DNA from 2 places in the Sphingomonas sp. 320_CC genome. Region 2 is predicted to be linked to the other one. Evidence: predicted binding sites of a transcription regulator. Region 2 holds the regulator's gene; the other holds the start of a gene.

Region 1 (7,214 bases), on a different contig from region 2:
CGGGGTGACGAATTTTTCTCACCCACCACTTGAACCAGAAACAGTCTGCGATATATCGCACCTCATGAATGAAGATATATCGGAGAACACTCAAATGCGTTTTGGTATGGGATATGGAGCCTGGACCGGTGGCCCGCGGGCTGATGGCGAAGGTCGGGGTCGGCCGGGTCACGAAGGTCATGGTCGACATGGACACGGACGCGGCGGCCCCGGTGGTCGGCGGCGGCTGTTCGATGGCGGCGAGCTGAAGCTTGTGATGCTGAAGCTGATCGCGGACGCACCGCGCCACGGCTACGACCTGATCCGCGAGATCGAGGGGCTGACCGGGGGTGGCTATGCGCCGAGCCCGGGCGTCGTCTACCCGACGCTCAGCATGCTCGACGAAATGGGGCTGATCGAGGAGCAACAGTCGGAGGGCGCGAAGAAGCGCTTTGCGGCGAGCGACGAGGGTCGCGCGCATCTGGCCGAGAATGCGGCCGTGGTGGACGGGCTGTTCGCGCGGCTGGCGGCGGTCGGGGCGGAGTCCGAGCGGACCGATGGCGCGCCGATCCGGCGTGCGATGGGCAATCTGCGGCAGGTGCTCCAGCACCGGTTGATGCGAGAGGACGTCAACGAGGATACGCTGCACGAAGTCGCGGCGTTGCTCGACGAAGCCGCGCAGAAGATCGAGCGCTTGAAGTGAGCGTCTCGGTCGCAAGAGTGCCGACGCATTCGGCGAGCAAATATCTCCAGCAGCTCGCCAAACACTGGAGCCACAAGATGGAGGTCACCTTCTCGGAGGAAGAGGGCCGCATCGCGTTTCCGAACGGTGCCGTTCTGGAGATGCGCGCCGACAGCGAAACGCTGGACGTCGCGCTGACGGTGCCGGAGGGGGAGGACGTGGACCGGATGCGCGAGGTTGTGTCGAGCCACCTCGACCGCTTCGCCTTCCGCGAGGCGCCGTTGACGTTCGACTGGGTCACGGCGCCCTGAGCATAGCGCAACCTGCCCCCCTCCCTGAAAGGGAGGGGCCGGGGGTGGGTAGGCCGGTTCGAGCCATCTACGCCTGAACATGCGGAAGCCGACCCACCCCCAACCCTCCCTTCCAAGGAGGGGGCAGGTCAGGGCATCACTTACCCCGCCGCGCCATCACCTCGAGATACGTGTCCAGCACCGTCTGGTTGATCGTATCCCAAAGATACCCGGCGGCCTTGTCGTGCCCGGCCCAGCCCATGGTCTCGCGCAGGCCCGGTTCCGATACGATCCGCCCGATCGCATCCGCGTACCCGGCAATATCCGTCGGCGGCACCAGAAACCCCGTGACGCCGTCATCGACCAGCCCGACCGCGCCCGACGCGCGGGCGGCCACGACGGGAACGCCCGCCGCCATGGCCTCGAGCGTCACGTTGCCGAACGTCTCGGTCACGCTCGGATTGAAGAACACGTCCATCGATGCGACCGCGCGGCCAAGATCGTCGCCCGACTGGAACCCTGCGAACACAGCACCCGGCACCCGGCTCGCAAACCATTCGCGCGCCGGCCCCTTGCCGATTACCAGCACCTTGTGGGGCACGCCGCGCTGCTCCAGCTCGCGGATCACGTCGGCGAAGACGTCGAGCCCCTTTTCCTTCACCAGTCGCCCAAGAAACCCGACCGCAACCTCGCCGTCGGCAATTCCGCGCGCGCGCCGCCATTCGAGATCGCGGCGCGTCGGCGTGAAGCGATCGTGGTTCACCCCGCGCGACCAGATTGCGGTCGGCGTCGTCACGCCCCAGTCGCGGACGATCTCCGCCATGCCGCGCCCCGGCACCAGCACTTCGTCGACCCGGTTGTAGAAGCGTGTCAGGATATTCACCATGATCGGCTCGAAGAACGCCATCCTGTAATAGCGGAAATACGTCTCGAACCGCGTGTGCAGCGAGGCGACCGTCGCGATGCCGTTGCGGCGGCCATAGCTGATCGCGCGATGCCCCAGGAAATCGGGCGCCGACACATGGACGATGTTCGGTGCGAACGCATCGAGGTCGCGGCGGATCGCAGCGGGCAGCCCGCGCGCCATCTTGTATTCGCCACGCCCGGCCGGCAGCGGCAGCGAGGGCACCGCGACCAGATCGCCGGTCGGCGGGAAGGCCGGCCTGGCGTTCGTCGGCGAATAGACACGCACCGTCACTCCCTTCGACAGCAGATGGCCGACGAGCAGATTCAGCGCCTGGTTTGCGCCATCGCGTACGTAATTATAGTTGCCGCTGAACAGGGCGATGCGCAGGTCGGTGGCGTGCATCGTCGCGCGGATAACGCCGTGCGCCGCCAAGCGCCACTAAATCCGCAACATAGGCCGGCCGCCAGCCATTGATGTTCCCGTATCGTTCTCGTACATCGGCAGTATGGCGAAACCCCAGAAGCGTTACGTATGTCAGGCCTGCGGATCGGTATCGCACCGCTGGGCGGGGCAATGCGCCGACTGCAGCGAGTGGAATACGATGGTCGAGGAGGCGAACACCGCCGCCACGCCGTTCCATTCCAAGCATAATCTCCAGACCGGCGGCCGCGCGATCCAGCTTGTCGGGCTCGATGCGGAGATCAAGCTGCCGGACCGGATGGCGACCGGTATCGCTGAACTCGATCGTGCGCTGGGGGGCGGGTTCGTCGAGGGGTCGGCAACGCTGATCGGCGGTGATCCGGGTATCGGCAAGTCGACTCTGTTGTTGCAGGCGGCGGCGAAGATGGCGCTGGCGGGGCAGTCGGTCGCGTATGTCTCAGGCGAGGAAGCGGCGGACCAGGTGCGCTTGCGCGCGCGGCGGCTGGGCTTGGGCAACGCGCCGGTTCAGTTGGCGGCGGCGACCTCGACACGCGACATCCTGACGACGTTGCAGACCAAGCCGCCCGCGATGCTGGTGATCGATTCGATCCAGACGATGCACTCCGACTTGATCGAGGGTGCGCCCGGCACGGTCAGCCAGGTGCGCGCCTCGGCACAGGAACTGATCCGGTTTGCCAAGGAGCGCGGTACGGCCGTTGTTCTGGTCGGCCACGTCACCAAGGACGGCTCGATCGCCGGCCCCCGCGTGCTCGAGCATATGGTCGACACGGTGCTGTCGTTCGAGGGCGAGCGCAGCCACCAATACCGCATCCTCCGCGCGATCAAGAACCGCTTCGGCGGCACCGACGAGATCGGCGTGTTCTCGATGCAGACCGAGGGGTTGGCGGAGGTCGGCAATCCGTCGTCGCTGTTCCTGACGCACCGTGATGACGCGATGACGGGGGCGACGGTGTTTCCGGCGCTGGAGGGTACGCGGCCGGTGCTGGTCGAGATTCAGGCGCTGACCGTGCGGCTAGCGTCGGGGGCCACACCAAGGCGCGCCGTGGTCGGCTGGGATTCGGGGCGGCTCGCGATGATCCTGGCGGTGCTGGAGGCACGGTGTGGGCTGAGCTTCTCCAACGCGGAAGTGTATTTGAACATCGCTGGCGGTTACAGAGTTCAGGATCCGGCGGCGGACCTCGCAGTGGCGGCGGCGCTGATCTCGGCGATGTCGGAGCGTCCGGTCCCGGTCGACGCGGTGGCGTTCGGAGAGGTCGCGCTGTCGGGGGAGATCCGCCCGGTCGCACATGGTCCGCTGCGGTTGAAGGAGGCAAGCAAGCTCGGCTTCGAACGCGCATTGGTGCCGGCGTCGATGACGGGGGAGAAGAGCGGGATGAAGCTGTCGGGGTTCAAGACGCTAGCCTCTTTCGTCGATCACATGATGGGGCGGGGGTAGGCACCCGAAACCTTGTTTCCCCGCGAAGGCGGGGATCCAGACTGGGCTCCCGCCTTCGCGGGAGAACAAGGCAGCGTTAGTGAGGGTACTGGGCCAGGCGTACCTGCAGGACGGGGATAGCTTCGGTTCGTTGTTAACGTCCCGGCTAGTCACCTCCCCGGCGGAGGCCGGGGTCCAATTGGGAAACGCTGCTGGCAATCGTTGCGCGTAGCCACCTCGACCTTTCCAATTGGACCCCGGCCTCCGCCGGGGTGGGGCGGTGGGGTGTTTCCGATCACCGGTCAATCAAACCGCACGCAACGGCACTGCATCCTGCAAATCCGCCACCCCGAACGCATGGCCTCTCGCGACAGCCATGCTATGGCCGCCCGCATGGCGAACACGAAAAGCAATACCGGTACCGTCGAGGTCGACGGCACCCGATACGATTGGCACCTCCAGCGCGAACCGCAACACACGGATGCCGAAGGCTGGAAGGGCATGACGATCTCGCTGTTGCAGGACGACGCCAAACGCGAAGCTCTGCTCGAATTCCCCGCGCCGAAACGCCTGTTGAAGGGATTGCCGCGCGGGCGGCTCCAGATCGACGACGCGACGATCGCGCGCGGCGTGCGGGCGGCGTTGGCCGCGGGGTGGGAGCCGATGTCGCGGGGCAAGCCGATGGTCTTCACGGTAGATTCCGAAGGGAATTGAACCGTGGATCGGCGTGAAACTCCGCCTCCGACGGACGCGCGCACGCGGATGCAACCCCATACCGACGTGGAAACCGCGCTGCTGGGGCCGATTCTCCCCGATCGAGAGTGCGGAGATTGCACCGCGTGCTGCACCGAATTGACGGTGGACACCCCCGAGTTCGGCAAACCCGCGGGAACGCCGTGCATCCACCTCTCCAATAAGGGGTGCGGAATCCACGCCGTCCGCCCGCGCATCTGCCGGACCTGGTTTTGCGCCTGGCGCCGGGTCGCGAGCCTGCCCGACGAGGCACGGCCCGACCGGTCCGGGCTTCTCGTGTCGCTCAATTTCGTCAAGGAACCGCAGAACTGCCTCGAAGGCGTCTCGATCAATGTCCGCGTCCTCGCCGGCAGCGACGCGATCGCGAACGGCATGGCGGCCGCGGTGCTCGACAGCGTGTGCGACCAGCTGGTCCCGGTCTGGTTCAGCGACGGGTCAAAGAAAATGCTGATGCATCCCGACACCGACGTCGCCCGCTTCGTCCTATCGGGCGAGGCTGCACCCGCGCATCTGCAGGACGAAGTCGCCGCGTGGCGCGAGCGCTACGGTGTGTTCGGTTTGAACCACTAGAGCGCGTCGATCGCCGCGCGCACTAGCGGTTCGCGCCGCGCGTCCCTATTCCAGAAGCCATGATCCTCACCGCCCTAGACATCGTCGTCCTGATCGCCGTCGCCGGGTCCGCGGTGCTGGGGCTGGTGCGCGGGTTCGTCACCGAAGTGCTGTCGATGTTCGCCTGGGTGGCGATGGTGGCGATGTTGAAGCTGTTCCACATCCCGCTTGCCGCCGCGCTGTCGCCGATGGTCGGGACCGTTGGTGGCGCCGCGGTGCTCGCGTTCGCGATCATCACCGGCGTCACGTATATCGGCGGGCGTCTCGTCGCGAACGCGATCGGCGCGCGGACGCGGACGTCGATCCTCGGGCCGGTCGACCGCGCGCTCGGCTTCGGGTTCGGCGCGTTGAAAGGGCTTATCCTCGCCAGCCTCGTCTTCCTGCTCGCGACGCTCGTCATGGACACGATGAGCGGCGGACCGTCGCGCCGGCCCGGCTGGATGACGACATCGCGCACCTATCCGCTGCTCAACGCGACGAGCGCGGGAATTGCCGATTTCGTCGACCGCCGCCGCCGCGGCAAACCCGTTTTCGGCGCAACCACGCCGCCTTCCCGATCCGATAACGCAAGCGAGCCGAAATCATGAGCGCGCCCCTCTACAACGCCGAGATCCTGCGCCTTGCCGCGACGATCCCGCATCACGAACGTCTGACTGAGCCGATGGCGACCGCGGAGAAACGCTCGCCGATCTGTGGCAGCCGCGTGACGATCGATGTCGCGGTCGACGATGAGGGCAAAGTTAGCGAGGTCGGCCTGCTGGTCCGTGCCTGCGCGCTCGGCCAGGCGTCGTCGTCGTTGCTTGCGTCGAATATCCTCGGCCGCACCCCCGCCGAACTCGCCGCCGCGCGCGACGCGCTGACGGCGTGGCTTGCGCGCGAGGGCGATGCGCCCGATTGGCCGGGGATGGATATTTTCACCCCCGCACTCGACTACACCGCGCGCCACCCTTCGATCCGGCTCGCGTTCGAAGCCGCGGCCGAGGCTGCCGATACCGCTGCAAAGGCGAAGGTCTGATGGCGGAGGGCACGGCACCGTCGCTGCTCCGCGACGGCGTCGTATTGCTCGGGTTCGGGCTGATGTTCGTGCTGCTGTTCCGCCGGCTCGGGCTCGGTGCGACGCTGGGGTATCTCGTTGCGGGCGCCGTCGTCGGGCCGCATGTGCTGGGTCTGGTCGGCGATGCGGAGTCGAAGCTCGGGTTCGCCGAACTCGGCATCACGCTGCTGCTGTTCATCGTCGGGCTCGAACTGAACCCGTCACGCCTTTGGAAGATGAAGGAGGAGATCTTCGGTCTAGGCCTTCTCCAGGTCGCGATTTGCGGCCTGGCGATCACCGCGATCGTCTGGGTCGGGGCGAAGTTCTCGCTCCCCGCCGCGCTTGCGCTCGGCCTGCCGCTCGCGCTGTCGTCGACCGCGCAGGTGCTGCCGATGCTGCGCTCTTCGGGGCGGATGAAGACCCCGTTCGGGGAGCGCGCGTTCTCGATCCTGCTGTTCCAGGACCTCTCGATCGTGCCCTTGATCACGATCGTCGCGGCGATGAGCCGTAATCCGGCCGACGCGAATGCGCCTCCCGGCTGGCTGCTCGCGATCTACACGGTGCTCGCGGTCGTCGGACTCGTCGTCGCAGGGCGCTTCCTGTTGCGCCCGTTTTTCCGGCTGATCGGCAATCTCGGCGAGCGCGAAATGTTCGTGTTCGCCGGCCTCTTCACCGTCATCGCCAGCGCGGCAATCATGGAATGGCTCGGGCTGTCGACCGCGCTCGGCGCATTCATCGCTGGCGTGATGCTGGCGGACAGCCCGTATCGGCATGAACTCGAAGCCGATGTCGAGCCGTTCCGCTCGATCCTGCTTGGGCTGTTCTTCCTCGCGGTCGGCATGGTGCTCGACCTCAACGCGATCGCCGAGCGGCCGGTGTTCGTGATGGCGATGGCTGCCGCGCTGATCGCGACCAAGACGAGCGTCATCATGCTGATCGGCATGGCGTTCAAGATGACGTGGCGGCAGGCGTTCGCGCTCGGACTGCTCCTCAGCCAGGGCGGCGAGTTCGGCTTCGTGCTGTTCGCGCAGGCGCAGGCGGGGCTGCTGATCGAACCGCAGGCGGCCAGCCTGTTCGGCGCGATCATCACGCTGTCGATGGCGACC
Region 2 (7,214 bases):
TTATCTGATGGAACTGGGTACCGAGGTCGAAGTCGTCCGCAACGATGCGATCTCCGCCGGGCAGGCTCTGTCGTCGGGCGCGGACGCGTTCCTTATTTCCCCCGGCCCCTGCACGCCGACCGAGGCAGGCGTGAGCCTCGACCTCGTCGCCGCGTGCGCAGACGCCGGCAAGCCGCTGCTTGGCGTGTGCCTCGGCCACCAGGCGATCGGCCAGCATTTCGGCGGCAAGGTCGAGCGCGGCGGCCTGATGCACGGCAAGACCTCGCCCGTCGTCCACGACGACACCGGGCTGTACGCTGGGTTGCCCTCGCCGTTCATCGCCACGCGCTATCACTCGCTGATCGTCAACGCGGTCCCCGACACACTGGTGGTGAACGCGACCGCGCAGGACGGCACGGTCATGGGCTTCCGCCACAAGACGCTGCCGATCCACGGCGTCCAGTTCCACCCGGAGAGCATCGCCACCGAACACGGCCACGAAATGCTCGCCAACTTCCTGAAGATGGCGAACATTCCCCACCAACTCCCCTCCCGCCTCCGGGAGGGGTCGGGGGAGGGCCGCGCCGCGCTCACGACCTCGGCTGGACAGGACGCCCCTCCCCTGACCCCTCCCGCAAGCGGGAGGGTAATGTGACCACCACCACGCTCCTGCCTGACCCCGGCTCCCCCCTCTCGCGCGAATCCGCCCGAGAAGCGTTTGCCGACATCCTCGACGCCCGCGCCAGCGACCGCGCGATCGCCACCTTCCTCACCGATCTCGCGACCCGCGGCGAAACCAGCATCGAGATCGCCGAAGCCGCACGCGCGCTCCGCAACCGGATGATCCCGATCGACGCCCCCGCCGGCGCGATCGACGTCTGCGGCACCGGCGGTGACGGCCACCACACCCTGAACGTCTCGACCGCCGTCGCGCTCGTCGTCGCCGCGTGCGGAGTCCCCGTCGCCAAGCACGGCAACCGCGCCGCCTCCAGCAAGGCCGGCGCCGCCGACACGCTGGAAGTCCTCGGCCTCGACATGGACCGCGCCGGCGCCACCGCGGAGGCAAGCCTCAACGAGATCGGCATCGCCTTCCTCTTCGCCGCCAACCACCACCCGGCGATGAAGCGCATCACCCCGATCCGCCAACGCATCGGCAAGCGGACGATCTTCAACCTGATGGGCCCGCTCGCCAACCCGGCGGGCACCACCCGCCAGCTCATCGGCATCGCCCGCCCCGACTATGTGTCGCTCTACGCCGAAGCCCTCGAACAGCTCGGCACCGAAGCCGCGCTCGTCGTCTCCGGCGAAGAAGGCCTCGACGAACTGTCGGGCGCCGGCCCCAGCATCGTCGCCTCGGTCGGCACCGTCGCGCTCCCCGGCAAGGTCACGCCCGAAGACGCCGGCCTCACCCGCCACGCCATCACCGACATCCGCGGCGGCGACGCGCACCACAACGCCGACGCGCTCCGCCACCTGCTCAAGGGCGAGACCGGCGCCTACCGCGACGCCGTCCTGCTCAACGCCGCCGCCGCCTTGATGGTCGCCGGCACCGTCCCCACTCTCGTCGACGGCGCGGCCAAGGCCGCCGCCGCCCTCGACACCGGCAGCGCCGACGCGCTGCTCGCCCGCTGGATCGCCTACTGACATGACCATGCTCGACCGTATCCTCGAGACCAAGCGCGCCGAAGTCGCCGCGCGCAAGGCAACCACCTCGCTCGCCGACATCGACGCCGGCATCGCCCGCATGTCGAAGCCGCGCGGCTTCCGCGCCGCGCTTGACGCCAAGACCGGCTACGCGCTGGTCGCCGAAGTCAAGAAAGCCAGTCCCTCGAAAGGCCTGATCCGCGCCGACTTCGATCCCGTAGCCCACGCTCGCGCCTACGAAGCCGGCGGCGCCGCGTGCCTGTCGGTGCTGACCGACGAAAAGTGGTTCCAGGGCTCCGACGCCTATCTGACCGCGGCGCGCGACGCCGTCTCGATCCCCGTGTTGCGCAAGGACTTCATGGTCGACCCATGGCAGTCGACCGAGGCGCGCGCGATCGGTGCCGACTGCATCCTGATCATCGTCGCAGCACTCGACGACATCCAGATGGCCGAGATCGAAGCCTCCGCGCTCGAATGCGGCATGGATGTGCTGGTCGAAGTCCACGACGCGCACGAGATGGAGCGCGCGCTGAGGCTCAAGTCGCGCCTGATCGGCGTCAACAACCGCGACCTGCGCGACTTCTCGGTCGATTTCCAGCGCACCTACGACCTCGTCGGCAAGGCGCCCAAGGACTGCACCTTCGTCGCCGAAAGCGGCCTGACGACGCGCGCGGAACTCGACGCGATGGCCGAACACGACATCCACTGCTTCCTGATCGGCGAAGCGCTCATGCGCCAGGACGATGTCGAAGCGGCTACACGGGCGCTGGTGGGATGACCGGCCTCACCCATATCGACGAAGCCGGCGCGGCCCGCATGGTCGACGTCGGCGGCAAGGCCGTCACCGCCCGCGAAGCCATCGCCTCCGGCCGCATCACCATGTCCGCCGAAGCCGCCGCAGCGATCGGCGCCGGCACCGCGAAAAAGGGCGACGTCCTGGCTGTCGCGCGCGTCGCGGGCATCATGGCCGCCAAGCGCACCAGCGACCTCATCCCCCTCTGCCACCCGCTCCCGCTCACGAAGGTGGAAATCGACTTGGTCGTCGACGAAACCGGCGTAACCGCCACCGCCACGGCCTCGACCGAAGGCAAGACAGGCGTCGAGATGGAAGCTCTGACGGCTGCCACGGTAACGCTCCTGACGATCTACGACATGGCCAAAGCGATCGACAAGAGCATGGTCCTCACTGACATCCGCGTCCGCGCAAAGTCCGGCGGCAAATCCGGCGACTGGACCGCCTAAAACAAAACCCTCGCCCCAAAGGGGAGAGGGAAAGACGCCAAAGGCGGCGAGGGTGAGGGCAAGCCAAGCAGAACGCGCCTAGCTTTCAGTCATCATCGATAGACCAGTCGTGGCTCTCGACGATCGTAGACTCAACTGGTCGCCCCGCCGCATCCAGCGAAGGGTCATACCGAAACCGCTGCTCGATCAACCGACAGGTCAGTGCATCAAGCTCCCGGCTCCCGCTAGACCGAGTCACCCGACACCCCGACACGCGCCCATTGGTTTCAACCACGTACCGCACGAATACGCGCCCTCTGATCCCGGTCTCCGCACCGTCATCCGGATAATCCGAATCCTTCAACCGCCCCTTTCGCCACCGCGGCGGCGTCTCCTCGCCACCCCCGCCGTCGCCATCGCCATATCCCCCACTCCCGGTGCCATTGCCGATCCCCCCACTCCCGGTCCCCGGCCCGCGAATATCCGAAGCTCCCGCCGTCGCCTGCGCCCCCACTCCAGCCTTCTCCGCAACCACGACAGGCGGCGGCACCACAACCGGTACCACCGGAGGCGGCGCCACCACCTCGGTAGCCTTCGACTTCAAATTAGGAGGCGACGCAGCCCCCTCCGGCTTCCGGCTAGGCGAAGGCCGAGGCCTCACCTTCTCCTCGGGCGGCGGTGGCGGACGCGGCGCCGCATCGAACACCTTCAACGCATCACTCACCGCCGCCGACATCGGCACCACCAGCCCATTGAGCAGGGCATAGCCCAGCACCCCCGGCAACAGGACAGCACCCACCGCCGCCCCGATCCTGTCTCTCGCCCGAGGCTGATTGCGTGTCATCATGCTGATCTGGTGTCTCTTTCCCCCAAACAAAGCCCCGCAAGCGATGAACCCGCGCTGGCCGAGCGTGCGAAGAGGTGATCGACGACTATCCCGAACTCCGCGTCGGGCCGCGGAGAAAACAGTGGAGCACTATCAACACCACCCCGGCGAAGGCCGGGGCCCAGTTGGGAAAGCCGCGGTAATTCAACGCGACCGCCCCGCCCAACCCTGTTTCCCCGCGAAGGCGGGGACCCAGACTGGACTCCCGCCCCTCGAGGCAGTGGCTGCGCCGATCGCCCCGCCGTCCTGCCGCAACCCCAACAACACCTGTCCTACGTTCCAAACCCATGGCAAAGCGCCAGATACGCCAAAACTCACCCCCTCCCGCCGGACCTTCTACCGGACGAGACCGTTCCAAACCTGAATCTCAGAACCGCACCCGCCAAATGTCTCCCAGCGTGTGAACTTCCTGCACTTCCAGCAGGAAAACCACGTAATATCAGAGCCAAAAGCATGACCCTAGTCCCCGTCGCCGAAGCCCAGTCCCGCCTCTTCGCCATGGCCCCCCGCGTCGGCCACGAGACCGTGACGCTACGCGAAGCCGCCGGCCGCTGGGCCGCCGAGGACATCCTCGCCCGCCGCACGCAACCGGCAGCAGACCTCTCGGCGATGGACGGCTACGCGATCCGCTACGCCGACCTCCCCGGCCCCTGGACCGTCATCGGCGAAAGCGCAGCCGGCCGCCCCTTCGCAGGCCATGTCGCCCCCGGCCAAGCCACCCGCATCTTCACCGGTGCCGCAATGCCCGACGGCGCCGACACCGTCATGGTCCAGGAAGAAGCCCAGCGTGATGGCGAAACCCTGATCCTGGCCGGCGAAGGCCCCCCGACGCTCGGCCGCAACACCCGCCGCAAGGGCCTCGATTTCTCCACCGGCACCCGCCTGATCGCCGCGGGCGATCGCCTCAGCCCCGCGCGCATCGCCGTCGCCGCAACCGGCGGCCACGGCAGCCTCACCGTCAACCGCCGCGTCCGCGTCGCCGTCGCCGCCACCGGCGACGAACTCGTCCCCCCCGGCTCGACCACCGACGGCGTCGCGCTTCCCGAATCGAACGGGATTATGCTCGCCGCGATGCTCGCCGACATGCCCGTCGACATCATCGACCTCGGCATCCTCCCCGACAATCTCGAGATCCTCCGCGAAGCCTTCGCCAGCGTCGAGGCAGACCTGCTAGTCACTACCGGCGGCGCGTCGGTCGGCGACCACGACCTCGTCCGCCCGGCAATCGAAGCCGCCGGCGGCACCATCGACTTCTGGCGGATCGCCCTGCGCCCCGGCAAGCCGATGATGGCCGGCCGGATCGGCGAGATGATGGTACTCGGCCTCCCCGGCAATCCGGTCTCCGCGTTCGTCACCGCGACGTTGTTCGTCAAACCCGTCGTCGCGCACATGGCCGGCGCTAGAGACCCGCTCCCCCAGTCGACCCACGCGCTGCTCGGCGAAGACCTGCCCGCCAACAACGCCCGCACCGACTATCTCCGCGCCGAACTGCGCGACGGGAAAGCCTATGCCTCGACGATACAGGACAGTTCGATGCTGCTGACACTCGCCCGCTCGACCTGCCTCATCGTCCGCCCCGGCAACGCTCCCGTCGCGAGGACCGGCGAATCGGCCGAAATCCTCGTAATCGCGTGATACGGACGCTTGACGGCGTTAGTTATGTTCCATAGAAGTTCCCAGTCTGTTCCGGACGGAGAACCGCCATGCTCACGCGCAAGCAGCACGAACTCGTCTGCTTCATCAACGATCGCCTCAACGAAACCGGCGTCTCGCCGTCGTTCGAGGAGATGAAGGACGCGCTCGACCTCAAATCGAAGTCGGGCGTCCATCGTCTGATCAGCGCGCTCGAGGAGCGCAACTTCATCCGCCGCCTGCCGAACCGCGCGCGCGCGCTCGAAGTGTTGCGCATGCCCGAACGTGCGGAGAAAAAGGCGCCGTCAAAGGCATCGAACGTCAAGGCAGCTCCCGCCGCCGCGACCCCGCAACCGGCCAACGACGTCATCGAGATTCCCCTCCACGGCCGCATCGCTGCCGGCGTCCCGATCGAGGCGTTCGAAGGCAGCACCATGCTAGCCGTCCCCGCCGCGCTGCTCGGCACCGGCGAACACTACGCTCTCGAAGTCTCGGGCGACTCGATGGTCGAAGCGGGCATCCTCGACGGCGACTACGCCCTGATCCGCCGCACCGAAACGGCGAGAGACGGCGAGATCGTCGTTGCGCTGATCGAAGACAGCGAAGCCACCCTCAAATACTTCCGCCGCGAAGGCGCCATGGTCCGCTTAGACCCGGCAAACCGAGCCTACGACCCCCAACGCTACGCCCCCGCCCAGGTCCGCGTCCAAGGCAAACTCTCCGGCATCCTCCGCCGCTACGACTGAGTCGCGGAGACCGACCTGCGTTATCATCGCGCAGGCCGGTCTCTGTTTTAGCTGCTTAGGAAAAGTGCCCGCTCAAGCTGGTGAGCCAAGTCGCTCTCTCCCGCTAGCGACAGCGACCGGTCTGATCGGCAAATTAAGCGATGTACTCGGAGTTGTCCGAGACAGTTCTTCGATATGCCCAAGCAAAGACCGCCAAGCGTCCGGAAGACTCTGTCCCGCTTCGATGCATAAGCGCGACCTCGACTCGAACCCTAAATATCTGTGCCTCCGCGCCTTTGCGCGAACATATCGCCATCTGCCCCCCGCGCAGCCGAAGAATTGGTTCGCGCGGAGACGCGGAGGTGTTGCGTTCGGGGAGGGATGAAGCTGTTCCAATGCCTTCGGTAGTGAGACTGAACAATAGCCAGCCCGATTCATCCATCGTATCAAAATTCTCCGCGGCTCCGCGTCTCCGCGTGAACAAATTCTTCGCACTGCGATCGCAGGTGATGACGGATGATTTTGTTCACGCGAAGGCGCAAAGGCGCGAAGATGTGGTGCTTAGATTGGCGTCTATTTGTCTTCGCAGACCACGGAAAAACCGACGTCGGCTCATCGTTCATGAAGGTGTGAAGGTCTCCCGAATCGCATCACCTTCGCAACTGTGCGCCTTCACGTGAACATTTCTACTTTTGACGGCCTCGGCTGGCACGAAACGCCGGCGCAGTACCGTGAAACCGGTCATAGCGCGGCCTGAACGAATGCGCGGTGCGTTCGAGGAGAGGCGGATCGCGCCAAGGGTGACGATCACCTGCGTTCAGGATGGTCACGACTGTCCCGCTCCCCAAGGTCAGCGCGACGCCCCCCGTACGCCGGAGTACACGACGATCCAGTTTCAACCACCGCGGTACACACCGTCTCGGCAGACCGCGTTCGCTGACGACAATATCGGCGCCCTGACAGGCGGCGATGAACTCAGCAATCGGAACCATATAGGCGCTGCGCGTCGCAAGTATCCGCCACATCTGCCCACGCGCGGCGATATCGGTGACGCACAGATCGCGGCTGCACCGGGCATCGGGTTGGTCCGCGAGCAGGAGCGGCTCGCCGTCCACCCCGCCATTCTC

The links. The regulator LexA, encoded in region 2, represses DNA repair genes until DNA is damaged. The targets are predictions, from matches to a motif close to GTTCCNCNCTTGTTCT.
Region 1: radA (DNA repair protein RadA) is a predicted target of LexA. The motif match lies at 2,334-2,349, and genes of this name have one in related genera.

Annotation. Positions count from the first base shown of each region.
Region 1 is NZ_JCAWAE010000001.1:1,135,785-1,142,998, forward strand. It holds gene AC59GX_RS05205 (hypothetical protein) at 114-248, shown strand; gene AC59GX_RS05210 (PadR family transcriptional regulator) at 257-682, shown strand; gene AC59GX_RS05215 (DUF2218 domain-containing protein) at 679-972, shown strand; gene AC59GX_RS05220 (glycosyltransferase family 4 protein) at 1,109-2,260, opposite strand; gene radA (DNA repair protein RadA) at 2,364-3,734, shown strand; gene AC59GX_RS05230 (hypothetical protein) at 4,095-4,427, shown strand; gene AC59GX_RS05235 (YkgJ family cysteine cluster protein) at 4,476-5,036, shown strand; gene AC59GX_RS05240 (CvpA family protein) at 5,096-5,662, shown strand; gene AC59GX_RS05245 (iron-sulfur cluster assembly scaffold protein) at 5,659-6,090, shown strand; gene AC59GX_RS05250 (cation:proton antiporter domain-containing protein) at 6,090-7,214, shown strand, end outside.
Region 2 is NZ_JCAWAE010000004.1:528,404-535,617, forward strand. It holds gene AC59GX_RS18010 (anthranilate synthase component II) at 1-634, shown strand, start outside; gene trpD (anthranilate phosphoribosyltransferase) at 631-1,623, shown strand; gene trpC (indole-3-glycerol phosphate synthase TrpC) at 1,625-2,401, shown strand; gene moaC (cyclic pyranopterin monophosphate synthase MoaC) at 2,398-2,865, shown strand; gene AC59GX_RS18030 (energy transducer TonB) at 2,951-3,643, opposite strand; gene AC59GX_RS18035 (molybdopterin molybdotransferase MoeA) at 4,184-5,365, shown strand; gene lexA (transcriptional repressor LexA) at 5,434-6,108, shown strand; gene AC59GX_RS18045 (ComEC/Rec2 family competence protein) at 6,774-7,214, opposite strand, start outside.